Desulfatitalea tepidiphila: one gene and its partner. The protein of the gene in region 1 binds, or shares a complex with, the protein of each later gene. Links are inferred from orthologs where the notes say so. Each region holds a gene or a part of one and is shown in the gene's direction. Other genes may lie near its edges.

The links.
Region 2: the proteins of tig (region 1) and rpsG are in contact, whole or in part, in a crystal structure (PDB 3GTY), measured with the Thermotoga maritima proteins. The link is inferred for Desulfatitalea tepidiphila from one-to-one orthologs. Residues at the interface, in WP_004081061.1 of Thermotoga maritima: Glu122, Val124, Val129, Leu130, Tyr133, Glu188, Gly259, Ile262, Tyr263, Glu266, Ser270, Glu273, Gln274, Glu277, Arg308, Gln311, Ile312, Ser315, Tyr316, Glu325, Arg329, Arg336, Leu363, Phe366, Trp367, Arg373, Leu377, Arg381, Leu384, Glu387; in WP_004081843.1 of Thermotoga maritima: Lys34, Lys52, Lys55, Glu59, Arg62, Gln63, Glu66, Asn67, Lys69, Val71, Arg95, Ala109, Lys110, Lys111, Gly112, Arg113, Pro114, Glu117, Glu121, Ile124, Ala125, Tyr127, Asn128, Asn129, Thr130, Gly131, Lys135, Asp139, Arg142, Met143.

The regions. Positions count from the first base shown.
Region 1 is NZ_BCAG01000001.1:299,598-307,831, forward strand. Bases 1,828-4,788 are described here. They hold tig (trigger factor), read left to right. Parts: upstream 1,828-2,612; coding sequence 2,613-3,965; downstream 3,966-4,788. Other genes in these bases: DFT_RS01385 (N-acetylmuramoyl-L-alanine amidase family protein), read right to left, coding at 1,828-2,258; clpP (ATP-dependent Clp endopeptidase proteolytic subunit ClpP), read left to right, coding at 4,073-4,687; clpX (ATP-dependent Clp protease ATP-binding subunit ClpX), read left to right, coding at 4,693-4,788. In the rest of the region: DFT_RS01370 (HEAT repeat domain-containing protein), read left to right, coding at 1-820; DFT_RS01375 (hypothetical protein), read right to left, coding at 870-1,319; more of DFT_RS01385, read right to left, coding at 1,506-1,827; more of clpX, read left to right, coding at 4,789-5,937; lon (endopeptidase La), read left to right, coding at 6,166-8,234. UniProt on the Bacillus subtilis protein: Involved in protein export. Acts as a chaperone by maintaining the newly synthesized protein in an open conformation. Functions as a peptidyl-prolyl cis-trans isomerase.
Region 2 is NZ_BCAG01000003.1:854,434-862,662, forward strand. The notes cover bases 1-2,956. They hold rpsG (30S ribosomal protein S7), read left to right. Parts: upstream 1-1,221; coding sequence 1,222-1,692; downstream 1,693-2,956. Other genes in these bases: rpoC (DNA-directed RNA polymerase subunit beta'), read left to right, coding at 1-621; rpsL (30S ribosomal protein S12), read left to right, coding at 810-1,181; tuf (elongation factor Tu), read left to right, coding at 1,806-2,956. In the rest of the region: more of tuf, read left to right, coding at 2,957-2,999; rpsJ (30S ribosomal protein S10), read left to right, coding at 3,013-3,324; rplC (50S ribosomal protein L3), read left to right, coding at 3,343-3,981; rplD (50S ribosomal protein L4), read left to right, coding at 4,061-4,684; rplW (50S ribosomal protein L23), read left to right, coding at 4,681-4,968; rplB (50S ribosomal protein L2), read left to right, coding at 4,986-5,807; rpsS (30S ribosomal protein S19), read left to right, coding at 5,889-6,167; rplV (50S ribosomal protein L22), read left to right, coding at 6,192-6,524; rpsC (30S ribosomal protein S3), read left to right, coding at 6,549-7,199; rplP (50S ribosomal protein L16), read left to right, coding at 7,278-7,694; rpmC (50S ribosomal protein L29), read left to right, coding at 7,691-7,900; rpsQ (30S ribosomal protein S17), read left to right, coding at 7,912-8,169; rplN (50S ribosomal protein L14), read left to right, coding at 8,188-8,229.

The DNA.
Region 1 (8,234 bases):
ACCCAAGGCGGGCCCAGGCGCCGTCGGCCGTCTCATCATGGCCCTCGATACACGGCAACCCCTGTCGGTGCGCCAGGCGGCGGTCACCGCGCTGGGCGGGTTTGGCCCTGACGCACAATCCGCCGTCGCGCCATTGATCGCCTGCCTGGCGGATGAAGATTCGGTCTTGCGCGCCAATGCGGTCCTTGCGCTGAGCCGTATCGGTGCACCTGCAGTCGAGGGGTTGACGGCCAGCCTGGCGTCCGAAGATGAACGGGTGCGGCTCGGTGCCATCGAGGCGTTGGGTTGGATAGGGCCGGATGCGCGGCCGTCGGTGGGCACCCTGAAGGCCATTTTTACCCAATTGCCCCTTGAAACGCTTATGGCGAGTCATGCGGCCGTGGTAAAAATCACTGGCCTGGCGGCGGAGGGCGTTTCCATGCTGGTGGCGCGGCTCGACCACCCGGATGCGCGGATTCGTCGAATCTGCCTCGAACTGTTGGCCGAGCTACGGGAAATCGCCGCCGAGGCCGTCGGCCCAATCTTGACCTGCCTCAAAGACCCCGTCGAAGAGGTACGCGCCGCCGCGGCATTGGCCCTCGCCTGCATCAAAGTGCACGGCACCGAAGCGGTCGAAGCGCTCACCCAGCTTCTCGAGGATCCTCATCCGCCTGCCCGGACCCATGCGGCCATTGCCCTGAGCACCATGGGCGCGTCTGCGCAGCCGGCCCTGACGCGCTTGCAACAATTGCAGGCAGACCCGGACGAAAGTGTCGCCGCGACCGCCACCGCGGCGATTCAGCACATCAAAAAGCAGCCAAAGAAAAAGGCCGATTGCTGATATCGGCCTTTTTATCGATTTTGTTGGTCGGTTTGGTGGGTCGGTTTCGTCAGATTCTTTTGGCGTGAGTGTAGATCATTTCGCAGGGCGCTCCCAATTCATAGTCCGCTTCAACCTGTATGGGTGTCGTCAATGGAATTTCGGTCATGAATAAGGCCCTGGCCTCCTTTTTGTCCATTGGGAAAAAGGGCGAACCCGGCTCTGAGTGAAGGTAGAAATCACCCTGCATGACGCCACAGTTCGGACATGTGTTGGCAAAATATTTTGTGCCTATTGTCATTGAATAAGAATACTTAAAAGATGGGACGCGGCTTTGTATGAAAGCCAATACCTCATCCGGCAATTGGATGATATTGGTCAACTTGCAGATATCGCCGTTAATTTCATCGACCTTGATGGCGAGCAGGGCGGCCAGCGGAATCCTTGTGTCACATTTCCAACACGGCCAGTTGGTACTCACTAGAAATAGCGGCGGATTGATTTTCAATTTATTGGTCATGAGATTATTTCAATCTATTGATCTCATAGGATTATAGCTGGTCGGGGCGAGAGGATTTGAACCTCCGACTCCCTGCTCCCAAAGCAGGTGCGCTACCAGACTGCGCCACGCCCCGATTTTGGCCGCTGAATACCATGGCTGAGGGTCTGAAGCAACCCATATCCTATTTGGCTCACCACGGTGCCGTCAACGTTCGTGGCGCAGGGAAGCCGCAAAATAGCGTTCCACACCCCTGGCGATGGCCTTGGCCAGGGCGGCCTGATATTCGGCGGACCGCAGTTCCTCTTCGGTCGAGGGATGGGTCAGGTAACCCACTTCGATGATCACGGCCGGCATGTCGGCGCCCTGCAACACTGCCAGAGGCGCTGCAATGGTGCGGACAGTGGGGTGGCCGGCGAGCTGGGTCAAGCTTTGCCTGAGGCTGCCGGCCAACGCCTGGCTGGCGTTCAAATGGGCCATCTGGGCCTGATGCCATAAGGGCAGCGCCGTGTTGGACGACGAAGGGGCTGCGACCGCTCGGGCCGCCGGTTGATAATGGTAGATGCCCATGCCTTCGGTATTGCGCAGGTAACTTGCCCCCGTGTGGATGCTGATGAACAGGTCGGCCCGATGGTGATTGGCAATGGCGGTGCGTTCCTCGAGAGGGATGTCGTAGTCGTCGCTACGGGTGAGGACGACCCGGTAGCCAGGTTCCAGGCGGTGGGTCAGCTCTCTTGCGATGGCCAGGCAGATCTCTTTTTCGGTGGCGCCGGCGTTGCCGCGGCCGCCGACATCCTTGCCGCCGTGGCCTGGATCGATCGCCACCGTGCCATGGGCGCCGGCAAAAGGAGAGGGAGGCTGATCCTGGGCCTTTGCAGCGCTCGGTGTGACGATCACCATCGTCATATAAAGGATGATGGGGACCAGGCCCGTCGGTATTTTGCGGCGTTCAGTGGTCACGTGTTTTCGCTTGACACCCATCTGGTTTAATATTAACTAAAATTTTTTGTTTTCACTTTAGTTGAAAAGGGTTGAATGTCAAGTACCTAAATCGGGTCTGGGCCATAAATCGCGCGAGAGTGGCGGAATTGGTAGACGCACTGGACTTAGGATCCAGCTCTGGCGACAGAGTGGGAGTTCAAGTCTCCCCTCTCGCACCAAATCTCATGCCTCCACGAGCGATCTTCAGGGTCGAATGCACAATCGGGTATAGCGGCCGCGGGCTTCGGATGGCCGGATGGCGCGGAAAATGCGAAGTGCCTTGAGAAAAGTTCCTTGAGGCACTTTATTATTGGTTGAGAAAGGTGTGTGGTTATGAAAGTGACTGTCGAAGATCAAAGCAGCGTCAAAAAAGTGTTGCATATCGAAGTGCCCCAGGAAACAGTGGTTTCCGAGATCAACAAGGCCTATGCAGAGCTTAAGAAAACGGCCAAGATCAAAGGGTTCCGTCCCGGCAAGACGCCGCGGTCCGTTTTGGAGCGCATGTATCGCAAAGATGTTCACGCCGACGTATCCGCCAAACTGATTCAGGATTCGTTTATCGAGGCCATTCAGCAGACCGGCCTCAACATCGTCGGCTCACCCGAAGTCGATCCCCCGGAACTCAAGGACCAAAGTGCCTACGCCTTTGACGCCAAGGTGGAGATTCGGCCCGAGATCAACGACATCAATTACAAAAACCTCAATCTGACCAAGAGCAAGTACGGGGTCAGTGACGAGGAGCTCGACGTGCAGTTGAAGCTGTTGCAGCGGAACATGGCCAAGCACAACAAGGTCGAGGAGGCGCGTCCGGTGGCCATCGGTGACGTCGCGGTCATCGAGTACGAGGGTTACAAGGATGGTCAACCTCACGAATCGACTCCAAAAACCGATAACTTTGTCGTCAAGCTCGGCGAGGGAAAGGTGGTCAAGGACCTGGATGATGGCATCGTGGGGATGCAGGTCGGCGAGGAACGGGAGATCCCGGTCACTTTCCCGGACGACTATTTCGGCAAGGAGCTTGCCGGCCAGCAGATCCTGTTCAAGGTCAAACTCAACGAGATTCGCGAAGAGGTCCTGCCTGAGATCGACGATGCGCTGGCCAAGAGCCTGGGGGATCAATTCGAATCCCTGGAGATGCTGAAGGATAAGATCCGGGAAAATCTGCAGAATGGATATGACAAGCGGATCGAACAGGAGTTGAACGAGCAGATTTTTACCCAGCTGCTCGATCAGGTCCAGTTTGAGGTTCCCGATACCATGGTCACTTCCGAACTGGATCATATCATCAAGGATGCCGAGCGTTCTTTTGAATACAGCAATAAATCCATGGAGGAACTCGGAATTTCAAGGGAATCCATGGCCGAGAAATATCGTCCGGTGGCCGAAAAGCAGGTGCGGCGGCATTTGATCCTCTCCAAACTCATCGACCAGGAAAAGCTCACGATGAGCGACGAGGAGATGGAGGTCGGGCTGCAGGAGATGGCCCAGATGTATCGTCAGCCGGTGGAAAGCATCAAGGCGTTTTACAAGCAGGATCCCAACAGCCTGGCATTTTTTGAGCACACCTTGCTTGAAAAGAAAGCGTTGAAGCTTATCATTGATTCTAACGCGGTTCAGGAGGTCGATCCCTCCGGCCGGCAGGCCACCGACGAGGTGGCCGGCGCCCCGGAATCGAAGAGCTCTTGATCTGGTGGGGATTGGCGCTATAATTACAACAATGAGACAGCCGAAGCGGACGGAATCGGCCAGGAGGTCCAGGCCGGTGCACAGTCCAGGCTGAAAGGAGTGTTAGCGTGACGGTCATTCCAATGGTCATCGACCAAACCAGTCGTGGTGAACGGGCTTACGATATCTATTCCCGTTTGCTCAAGGATCGCATCATCTTTCTGGGAACCCCCATCAACGACGAGGTGGCCAACCTTCTGATCGCCCAGTTGCTTTTTCTGGAATCCGAAGACCCGGACAAGGATATCAACTTTTACATCAATTCACCCGGAGGATCGGTTACCGCTGGATTGGCAATCTATGATACGATGCAATACATCAAACCGGATATCGCCACGGTATGCATCGGTCAGGCCGCTTCCATGGGAGCCTTGCTGCTGGCTGCCGGAACCGCCAAAAAGCGTTATTCACTGCCCAATTCCCGAATCATGATTCATCAACCCATGGGCGGCGTTCAGGGGCAGGCATCAGACATCGAAATTCAGGCCCGTGAGATACTGCGCATGCGCGAGACGCTCAACAAGATCTTGAAGGAGCACACGGGCAAGGATCTGACCCAGATCCAGAAAGATACCGACAGGGACTATTTCATGTCGGGTATTGAAGCCAGGGATTACGGGATTGTCGATCATGTGATCCGCAATCGCGAAGACCTGGACACCATTGATAAGGCGGAGAAGTAATCAACATGGCAAAAAAAGACGATCCAAATGACAACCTCTTTTGTTCCTTCTGCGGAAAGAATCAAAAAGAGGTTAAAAAGTTGATCGCCGGTCCGGCCGTTTACATCTGCGATGAATGTATTCAGCTGTGCAGTGAGATCATCGAAGAGGAAACAGAGAAGGAGGTCGGGGAACTGGCCAACCTGATGCTTCCCAAGGAGATCAAAAAGAAGCTGGATGAATACGTCATCGAGCAGGATACGGCCAAGAAGATCCTTGCCGTGGCCGTTTATAACCATTACAAGCGGCTCGATACCACTCTGAGCACCAGCGATGTGGAGATTCAAAAAAGCAATATCCTGCTCATCGGACCCACAGGCAGCGGAAAGACCCTGCTGGCCCAGACCCTGGCGCGTTTTCTCAATGTGCCGTTCACCATCGCCGATGCCACCAGCCTGACCGAGGCCGGCTATGTGGGTGAGGATGTGGAGAATATCATCCTCGCGTTGCTGCAAAACGCCGATTATGATGTGGAAAAGGCCAAGCGCGGCATCGTCTACATCGACGAGATCGATAAGATCGCCAGCAAGTCGGACAATCCGTCGATCACCCGCGACGTGTCGGGAGAGGGGGTGCAGCAGGCCCTGCTCAAGATCATCGAGGGCACCACGGCCAGCGTGCCGCCCAAGGGCGGACGCAAACACCCGCAGCAGGATTTCGTCAAGGTGGACACCTCCAATATTCTGTTCGTCTGCGGCGGTACCTTCAGCGGGCTGGATCAGATCATCAAGCGTCGCCTGGGCACCAAGGCCATGGGATTCGGCGCGAAAATCGTCAAAGAAAAGGAAGCGCCTCTGGGCGAAGTGCTGCGCGAGGTCCAGCCCGAGGATTTGATCAAGTATGGCCTGATTCCCGAATTTCTGGGACGTCTGCCGGTCATCGCCACGCTGGATGAGCTGAGCGCCAAATCCCTGGTGCGCATTCTCACGGAACCCAAAAACGCGCTGGTCAAACAGTACCAGAAGCTTTTCGAGGTGGAGGGGGTCAATCTGCGTCTGACCGACAGCGCCCTGTCGGCCATAGCCGACCAGGCGATCAAGCGCAAATCGGGTGCCCGCGGGTTGCGTGCCATCCTGGAGGGTTGCATGCTCGATATCATGTACGAAATACCCTCTATCGAAAATGTCAAAGAGTGCGTCATCGGCGAAGATGTGGTGCTCCACAAGGAAGATCCGATTCTGCTTTACGAGCAAACGAAAAAACAGGCTTAACCGTTCGATGGGATTCCCCCGCCCGTGAGGTCCGGCCGGTGCCGCCCGGACCGGACCTCGTTCCCGGGTGGGGCGGCCACCCGCCCTCCGCATGGTCCCCGCTCGCATTCAATGGGACGACTTGTCTGTTGGCACCCGATTGCTGTACAATTCAACCTGATGTATTAAATTGTGAGTTGTCGGATGGCCGACGGATCGATCACAGGTTTCCAGGAGTAGGATACAGGCATGGTGAATATCACGCGATTTTTCAAAAACGAAGATAATGAACAGAGCGGGCAGCTGCTGCCCCTGCTGCCGTTGCGCGATATCGTTATCTTTCCGCAGATGGTCGCGCCCCTGTTCGTGGGGCGACCCAAATCCGTGGCAGCACTTTCCAATGCGATGAACACGGCGGATAAGTATATTTTTCTGTCCACCCAGCGCAGCGCCAACGTCGACAACCCCAGCGAAAAAGATATCAGCCGCATCGGTGTCATCGGCACCGTGCTGCAGTTGCTCAGACTGCCCGACGGCACGGTCAAGGCCCTGGTCGAAGGCAAACAGCGGGCGCGGGTGAGGCGATTCATCAAGGCCGAGGAATTTTTTCAGGTGGAACTCGAGCCCATCGTCGATGTGGTTCCCGCATCGGGAGAGGCCGAAACCGAGGCCCTGGCGCGCAAGGTCAAGGAGGGGTTCGAGGCCTATGCCAAGCTGAACAAAAACATCTCCAAGGACCTGGTGGCCAAAGTGGCCGGCATCGATGACTATATCAAGCTGGCCGATGTCGTGGCGTCTCATTTTTCTTTCAAAATTGAGGACAAACAACGGATTCTGGAAGCGGTTCCCGTCAACCAGAGGCTCGATCTGCTCGTGGAGTTGATCAACCTGGAGATCGAAGTCTTTCGCATGGACCAGCGCATCAAGGGTCGTATCAAGGAGCAGATGGAAAAGACCCAGAAAAATTACTATCTTAACGAACAGATGCGCGCCATTCGCAAGGAGATGGGGACCGAGGACGAGGCCGCCGATGAGCTTCAGGAGCTGGAAAAACGCATCAAGCGCAAGCGCATGCCCAGGGAGGCGGCCAACAAGACTCGCCAGGAGTTCAAAAAGCTCAAGTTGATGACCCCCATGTCGGCCGAGGCCACTGTGGTGCGCAACTACATCGAGTGGATCATCAGCCTGCCCTGGTTCGAACGCAGCCGAACGCACATCGACATCACCGAGGCCGAGCGGATCCTCAATGAAGATCATTACGGCCTGGAAAAGCCCAAGGAGCGCATTCTCGAGTATCTGGCCGTGCAGGCCCTGGTGAAAAAGATTCGGGGCCCCATTCTCTGCCTGGTAGGTCCGCCGGGCGTGGGCAAAACCTCTTTGGCCCGCTCCGTGGCCCGCGCCACAGGCCGGCGGTTCGTCCGCCTCTCGTTGGGCGGGGTCCGCGACGAGGCCGAGATCCGCGGCCACCGGCGCACCTACATCGGTGCCATGCCCGGAAAGATCATCCAGTCTCTCAAGAAGGCCGGCGCCAACAACCCGGTTTTCTGCCTGGACGAAGTGGACAAGATGAGCATGGATTTCCGCGGGGACCCCAGCGCGGCCCTGCTCGAGGTGCTCGATCCGGAGCAGAACTACGCTTTCAACGACCATTACATGGACCTGGATTACGATCTGTCCGAAATATTGTTCATCACCACGGCCAATACCCTGCCCGACATTCCGTTGCCGTTGCAGGATCGCATGGAGATTATCCGGCTGCCCGGTTACACCGAACACGAAAAATACAACATCGCCAAAGAGTTCCTGGTCCCCAAGCAGATCAAGCTCAATGGCTTGACAGCCGAGCAGGTTACCTTTTCGGAAGACGCGATCTACACGATCATCAATCGCTATACCCGCGAGGCCGGTGTGCGCAACCTGGAGCGTGAAATCGCCTCCATCTGCCGCAAGGTGGCCCGCCACGTGGTCAAGACCCAGACCGATAAGCCCATACGCGTCAATGCAGCGGCCGTGCTCAAGTACCTCGGGCCACCGAAATTCAAAAAGACAGAGATCGAAGAAGAGGACCAGGTCGGCATGGCCACCGGCATGGCCTGGACCCAGGTGGGCGGCGAACTGCTCTTCGTCGAAACGCTGGTCATGCCGGGCCGCGGCCAGGTCATGGTCACCGGCAAGCTGGGCGATGTGATGAAAGAGTCGGCCCAGGCCGCCATTAGCTTCGTGCGTTCCCGTGCCGATCTGCTCAACATCGACAACAAATTCTATCGCAAGTACGATCTGCATATTCATATCCCCGAAGGCGCCATTCCCAAGGATGG
Region 2 (8,229 bases), on another replicon or contig:
ACGATTTCACCGGTGGACGTGGGGGACAAGAAGGAATATCTGATTCCCCGCGGCAAACATATCAACGTATACGAAGGTGATTATGTAAAAGCAGGTGAGGCACTCGTCGGGGGGTCCGCAATCCCTCAGGACATCCTGAGAATCAAGGGCGAAGTTGCCCTGGCCCGTTATCTGGTGGACGAGGTACAAGAGGTTTATCGTCTCCAGGGTGTCCGTATCAACGACAAGCACATCGAGGTGATCGTGCGCCAGATGATGCGCCGGGTTAAGGTCATCGATGTGGGCGACACCGATTTTATCGTGGAAGAGCAGGTGGACCGAACCGTTTTCGACGACGCCAATAAGGCGGTGATCGAACAGGGCGGCAAGCCCGCTACTGCCGAACCCTTGATCCTAGGCATCACTAAGGCGTCGTTGAGTACCGACAGCTTTATATCGGCAGCGTCATTCCAGGAGACGACGAAGGTGCTTACGGACGCATCGATCGCCGGCACGGTGGATTATTTGCGCGGTTTGAAGGAGAACGTCATTATGGGGCGCTTGATTCCGGCGGGTACAGGCCTTCTGGATTACCTGGGGCTGGAGGTCCAGCAAAGCGAAATGGCTCTGGAGCGTTCATAAGATTGCCAGATGAGGTTATGACCATAAAGGAAGGAAATTTCGGCACGGTGGAATGAATCCGGCCAAAAAAGAAACAGCGCTTAGGAAAATCTCTTGACAATATAGGGATATCTGTATACTAATCCGCTTTTTCCGTAGGCGCTTATCCCGTGTTGAAAATCATTAAAAAATAGGGGTTAAAAAAGATTATGCCGACGATCAACCAATTAGTTAAAAGCGGGCGCAAGCGGGTCAAGAAAAAGACCAATACTCCGGCCTTGAAGGGGGCGCCTCAAAAAAGAGGTGTTTGTACGCGTGTGTATACATCCACCCCCAAGAAGCCGAACTCGGCGTTGCGTAAGGTCGCCCGTGTCAGGCTGACCACCGGTATCGAGGTAACCGCATACATCCCTGGAATCGGCCACAATCTACAAGAGCACTCGGTGGTGTTGGTGCGAGGCGGCCGCGTAAAGGACTTGCCTGGTGTGCGGTATCACATCGTGCGCGGCACACTGGATACTCTGGGCGTGGAAGACCGTCGGCAGGGGCGCTCCAAGTATGGCGCCAAGAAGCCTAAATAGTCGATAACCAGCTAATGACAGCCGAATGATGGTGTAGCAAATGCCAAGACGAAGAGAAGTACCCGTAAGAACTATTATCCCCGATGCCAAGTACAGCAGCAAACTGGTTGCCAAGTTCATGGCTTCCTTGATGCGTGACGGTAAAAAGAGTGTCGCCGAATCGCTGATGTACGATGCTTTCGACATCGTTGAGCAAAAGACCAAGGGGCAGCCTGTGAAGGTTTTCGAGCAGGCGCTGGATAATGTCCGTCCCATGATTGAAGTCAAATCCCGCCGGGTAGGGGGATCGACATACCAGGTACCGACCGAGATTCGGCCATCCAGGCGAACGGCATTGGCGATTCGTTGGTTGATCAGCTATGCCAGGAACCGCTCCGAACTGGGGTTCGCGGCCAAGCTTGCCGGTGAGTTGATGGACGCCGCCAACAATCGCGGCGGCGCAGTCAAAAAGCGAGAAGATACCCACAAAATGGCTGAGGCAAACAAGGCATTTGCCCACTACCGCTGGTAAGAGGAACGCGACCGAACGCGCAATAGGTTTTAAATCACGCGATCCGGATATATGGGGAGCCATTTAAAACCTATTATTTTGTCTAATCGATAGCCCGATTTGGGAGGGACGAGATGGCGAAGGCAAAGTTTGAGAGAAAGAAGCCACATGTCAATGTAGGGACGATCGGCCATATTGATCATGGCAAGACGACGTTGACGGCAGCGATCACGAAGCACAACGGTTTGAAGGGTATGGCGGAGTTTGTGCCGTTTGACCAGATCGACAAGGCGCCGGAGGAAAAAGAGCGCGGGATAACGATCGCGACGGCGCACGTGGAGTATGAGACGGTGAACCGTCATTATGCGCATGTGGATTGTCCGGGTCATGCGGACTATATCAAGAACATGATCACGGGTGCGGCCCAGATGGACGGTGCGATATTGGTGGTGGCGGCCGATGACGGACCGATGCCGCAGACGCGGGAGCACATATTGCTGGCGCGTCAGGTGGGTGTGCCGCGCATTGTGGTATTTTTGAACAAGTGCGACATGGTCGATGATGAGGAGTTGATCGAGCTGGTGGAGCTGGAGCTGCGCGAGCTTTTGACCAAGTATGAGTTTCCTGGGGATGACACGCCGATTATTCGGGGCAGTGCGCTCAAGGCGTTGGAGAGTGATGATCCGGACAGTGCGGAGGCCAAGTGCATCTTTGAGTTGATGAATGCGATCGACACGTTCATTCCGGAGCCGAAGCGAGACATCGACAAGCCGTTTTTGATGCCGATCGAGGATGTGTTCAGCATCTCGGGTCGTGGCACGGTGGTGACGGGTCGTGTGGAGCGAGGGATCATCAAGGTGGGTGACAACGTGGAGATCGTAGGGATTCGTCCGACGATCAAGACGGTGTGCACGGGCGTGGAGATGTTCCGCAAGCTGTTGGACGAGGGTCAGGCTGGTGACAACATTGGTGTGTTGCTGCGCGGGACCAAGCGGGATGAAGTGGAGCGGGGCCAGGTGGTGGCGGTACCGGGCACGATTACGCCGCACACCAAGTTCAAGGCTGAGGCGTACATATTGAGCAAGGAAGAAGGCGGGCGGCACACGCCGTTTTTCAATGGGTATCGGCCGCAGTTTTATTTTCGGACGACGGATGTGACGGGGATATTGAATTTGCCCGAGGGCGTAGAGATGGTGATGCCTGGGGACAATGTGGCGATCACGGCCGAGTTGATTACGCCGATCGCGATGGAAAAAGAGTTGAGATTTGCCATCCGCGAAGGTGGACGTACGGTCGGCGCCGGCGTGGTGAGCGAGATTATCGAGTAAGAAAGAATAACCCATGATAATGAATGCTAAAATCAGAATTCGGCTAAAAGCATACGATCACAAATTGTTGGATCAGTCTGCAACGGATATTCTTGACACCGCGCGAAAAACAGGTGCCAAGGTGGTGGGACCGATTCCCTTGCCGACGAAGATCAACAAGTTTTGTGTGCTTCGATCACCCCACGTCGATAAAAAATCTCGAGAACAATTCGAGATGCGAACCCACAAGCGAATGTTGGATATCCTGGAGCCGACTCAGCAAACCGTGGACGCGCTGATGAAACTCGACCTATCGCCGGGTGTCGATGTGGAGATCAAACTGTAGCTTAGGAAATGAATAGCCATGAGCAAAGGACTGATTGGTAAAAAACTGGGAATGACCAGTGTCTTTACGGAAGACGGGCGGTACATCCCGGTGACTGTGATTCTTGCGGGTCCCTGTGTGGTCACTCAGATAAAAACTGTGGCCACCGACGGATACAATGCACTCCAACTGGGCTTTAAAGAAAAAAAGCTTCAAAGGACCAATAAACCGCAGCAAGGGCATTTTAAAAAGAGCGGCGGTCAATGCTTCGATTATACGAGAGAAGTCGCAGTGGACGACCCTGCCGCCTATTCCCTGGGACAGAGCCTTGGCCCCGATCTGTTCGCGATTGGCGAAAAAGTCGACGTCATTGGCAAAAGCAAGGGGCGCGGTTTTTCGGGCGTTATCAAGCGTCATGGCTTCGGTGGAGGACGTGCTACCCATGGTGGCAAGTGCCACCGTATTCCTGGTTCCATCGGGTCCAGTGCATGGCCTTCGAGAGTTTTTAAAGGGAAAAAATTGCCGGGGCGCTACGGTGGAGAAGGAAAGACTGTCCGTAACCTGGAGATATTTGATGTTCGTCCAGAAGAGAATTTGATTTTGGTCAAAGGGGCGGTACCCGGTCATCGGGAAGCGTTAGTGATGATCCGAAAGCCAAAATTCTCCGAAAAGAAATAAGGATGGCCTGAACGAAGAATGTATCGGTAAAGCATTTCGTTTGCCGAAACATGTGATAAGGCCCTCAATGAGGAATCGTATGGCAACAGTAGATGTTCTAAACATTCAGGGTGACAAAGTATCCCAGGCCGACTTGCCGGACGAAATTTTTGATGTACCGGTAAAGCGCTGCGTCATGCATCAAGTGGTCAAGGCACAATTGGCCAAGAAGCGCGCCGGTACTGCAACAGTAAAAAACCGTCATGATGTCAAGGGAAGCACGCGCAAACTCTACCGACAGAAAGGGACCGGCCGCGCCCGCCGCGGGGATATCAAGTCTCCATTGCTTCGTGGTGGAGGTGTCGTTTTCGGACCGCACGCCCGCTCTTATGAGCAAAAAGTTCCAAAAAAAGTTCGGAAGCTTGCCTTGAAGATGGCGTTGACATGCAAGTTTAAAGAAGACGAACTGATGGTCGTTGATAAATTTGAACTTGCACAAGTCAAGACCAAAGACTTTTTTGCGGCTGTCAATACACTTAAGGCGAACAACGCATTGATCGTCATTGATCAACCCGATCGAACACTGGAGCTTTCTTCACGAAATGTCCCTGGCGTGAAGGTGATGCGTAGTGAAGGGCTAAATGTCTATGACATCCTCAAGTATGAAAAGTTGGTTCTGCTTGAAGGTGCCATAAAGAGCATCGAAGGGAGATTGCTCAAATGATTGATTACAATATCATCAAGCGGCCGATCCTGACCGAAAAAACCAATATACAGAAAGATCAATACAACCAGGTCACTTTCGAGGTTGACAGCCGCGCCAACCGTATTGAGGTAAAACGTGCCGTAGAACAGATATTCAACGTCAAGGTGGCCGATATACGGACTATGCATGTAGAGGGAAAATTCAAGCGTCGTGGACGTATATTAGGAAAGCGGCGTAACTGGAAAAAAGCGGTCGTTAAACTGATGCCCGGCCAGCGAATAGAGTTTTTTGAAGGGGCCTAAGGCTAGGAGTCACTGAAATGGGAATCAAACGAGTTCAACCGACATCCGCTGGAAGAAGATTTCAAACCTTCTCCGATTACGAAGAGATTTCAAAGAAGTCACCGGAGAAGAGCCTCATAAGAATCCTCAAGAAGAGCGGCGGCCGGAATAGCAACGGTCGCGTCACGGCCAGATGGCGAGGCGGCGGGCACAAACGTTATTACCGTCTTATCGATTTCAAACGCGATAAAGACGGAATCCCGGCAAAGGTTGCCGCCATCGAATATGATCCAAACCGCAGCGCCCGGATTGCATTGCTTCACTATGTGGATGGTGAAAAGCGATACATCCTGGCACCTGCCAAAATCACTGTCGGTGACTTCATCATGTCGGGACCAGAGGCGGATATCAAACCCGGTAACGCACTGCCGCTGGCCAACATCCCCTTGGGAACCCAGATCCACAACATCGAACTCAAGTTGGGGAAAGGGGGGCAGATTGTTCGAAGTGCCGGCAGTTTTGCACAGTTAATGGCAAAGGAAGACCCTTACGCCTTAGTCAAACTGCCATCCGGCGAAGTTCGCATGGTGCTGTTGAAATGCAAGGCGACCATCGGACAACTCGGGAACGTCGAGCACGAAAACCTCAGCATCGGAAAAGCAGGAAGGAAAAGATGGCTGGGGCGAAGACCCAAGGTGCGTGGTGTGGCCATGAACCCGGTTGACCACCCCATGGGCGGCGGCGAGGGGCGTTCTTCAGGCGGACGCCATCCATGTACCCCATGGGGGATACCGACCAAGGGTTACCGGACGAGAAACAACAAGTCCACTGATCGTTACATTGTAAAGCGCCGGAAGTAATCAAATAAATATGAGATTTCAAAGCAATACACGAAAGACACGAATAAGTTTAGACCAATTGCGGGATGTACAGGAGAAGATATGCCACGGTCATTGAAAAAAGGTCCGTTCATAGAAGACAATCTAATGAGCAAAGTCCTGATCGCACAAGAAAGCCGGAGTAACAGGGTGATTAAGACCTGGTCACGCCGCTCTACAATAATTCCGGAAATGGTTGGACTGACGCTGGCGGTTCACAACGGGCGTAAATTTCTTCCCGTCTTTGTGACTGAAAACATGGTCGGGCATAAATTGGGTGAGTTTTCCCCGACCCGCACCTTTTATGGGCATGCCGCAGATAAAAAATCCAAAAAGAAATAGGCAAGGGTTTAAGGAGCAGGGATCATGGAGGTAAGAGCAGTTGCCAAATATGTGCGCATCTCACCGCAAAAAGTCAGGCTCATTAGCGATGCAATCAAGGGCAAACCGGTAGAAAAGGCTCTGGCTACGATTAAATTCATGCCTCAGAAGGCAGCCGGTATCGTTGAGAAAGTGTTGCGGTCGGCTGTCGCCAATGCCGATCAGGTGCCGGACCTCGACATCGATGATTTGGTCGTTGGCAATGTAACCGCAGATGTCGGTCCGAGCCTTAAACGCTTCAGGGCAAGAGCCCGAGGCCGCGGTACCCGCATCATCAAGCGCACCAGTCATGTGACGGTCGTATTGACCGAGGTATAGTCGTCATTCAGAGGAGGAAACAGCTTGGGCCAAAAAGTCAACCCCATAGGATTAAGGCTGGGTATCATCAAAACATGGGAATCGAAATGGTACTCGGACAAAAAGTACGCCGATTACATCCAACAGGATTTTGAACTGCGCAATTTTGTAAAAGAAAAATTGTTTCATGCCGGTATTTCACGGATCGAAATTGAACGCTCGGCCAAGCGCATCCGTCTTAGAATCTACACGGCTAGACCCGGTATCGTCATCGGCAAAAAGGGCTCCGAAATCGAAAGGCTCAAGCAAGAGCTCGAAAAGAAAGTTTCCCAGGAAGTACTTATTGATATTCAAGAGGTGCGTAAGCCCGAGATTGATGCACAGCTGGTAGCTGAAAACGTGGCGATGCAGATCGAAAGACGGGTTGCTTTCCGGCGTGCCATGAAGCGTGGCGTCACCTCCGCTTTGAGGTTCGGCGCGCAGGGGGTTAAAATTATCTGTTCCGGGCGCTTGGGGGGAGCTGAAATGGCACGTACAGAATGGTACCGTGAAGGCCGGGTTCCTTTGCATACCCTGAGAGCAGATATTGATTACGGTTTTACCGAGGCCCGCACGACCTACGGCGCCATCGGCGTCAAGGTCTTTATCTTTAAAGGTGAAATTCTCAAGAAGGAAGACCAGCAACCCGAGAGCTAACGCTTTAATATCGATGTTCATATGCCGGCGCAACGTAAGGGCGACCGCAAGGCATCCTGAACCAGGAGAGTGGGAGTTATGTTAAGCCCAAAAAAAGTCAAATTTCGCAAACAACAAAAAGGCAAAATGAGAGGAACAGCCAGACGCGGGGCGACTCTCAACTTCGGTGAATTTGGATTGCAGGCTGTTGATTGCGGTTATATTAGCTCCAAACAGATCGAGGCCGCGCGTATCGCCATGACTCGCCACGTCAAACGCGGCGGGAAAATTTGGATTCGGATTTTTCCGGACAAGCCTGTAACCAAGAAACCGGCCGAAGTTCGAATGGGTAAAGGTAAAGGCGCTCCCGAGGGTTGGGTGGCGGTGATTCGACCAGGACGGGTTCTTTACGAAATGTCTGGCATATCGCGGGAAATGGCCCAAGAGGCATTGAGGTTGGCCGCACATAAGCTCACTATCAAAACACGTTTTGTAGAGAGGAGCGAAGTGATATGAAAGTAGAAGATATCAGAACGCTCAGTCAGGACGAAATGCGGCAGAAGTTAACCGATCTGAGGAAAGAGCTGTTTAATCTGCGTTTTCAACATGGTATCGGGCAGCTTGAGAATCCGCGTAAAATCAAGTTGATCCAAAAGGATATCGCGCGTATCTTCACGGTTTTGGGAGAGATGGCGCGAAACCCCAAGCAGATGGATAATTAGGGGCGCATATAATGAATACACGTGGAATGAAAAGACAGGTAACGGGAACCATCGTCAGCAATAAGATGGATAGAACAGTGGTCGTGGTTGTTGAGCGATTGGTCAAGCATCCATTGTACAAGAAATTCATCCGCAGGCAGCATAAATACATGGCCCACGACCAAGATAACGAGTGCCAAATCGGCGATCGGGTGCTCATTACCCAATCCCGACCCTTGAGCAAAACCAAGCGTTGGCGTGTCAGCCGGATCCTTGAGAGGGCGGTCTAACAGTAGAGGAATGAGAAAATGATTCAGAGCGAAACTAGACTTACTGTGGCAGACAACTCC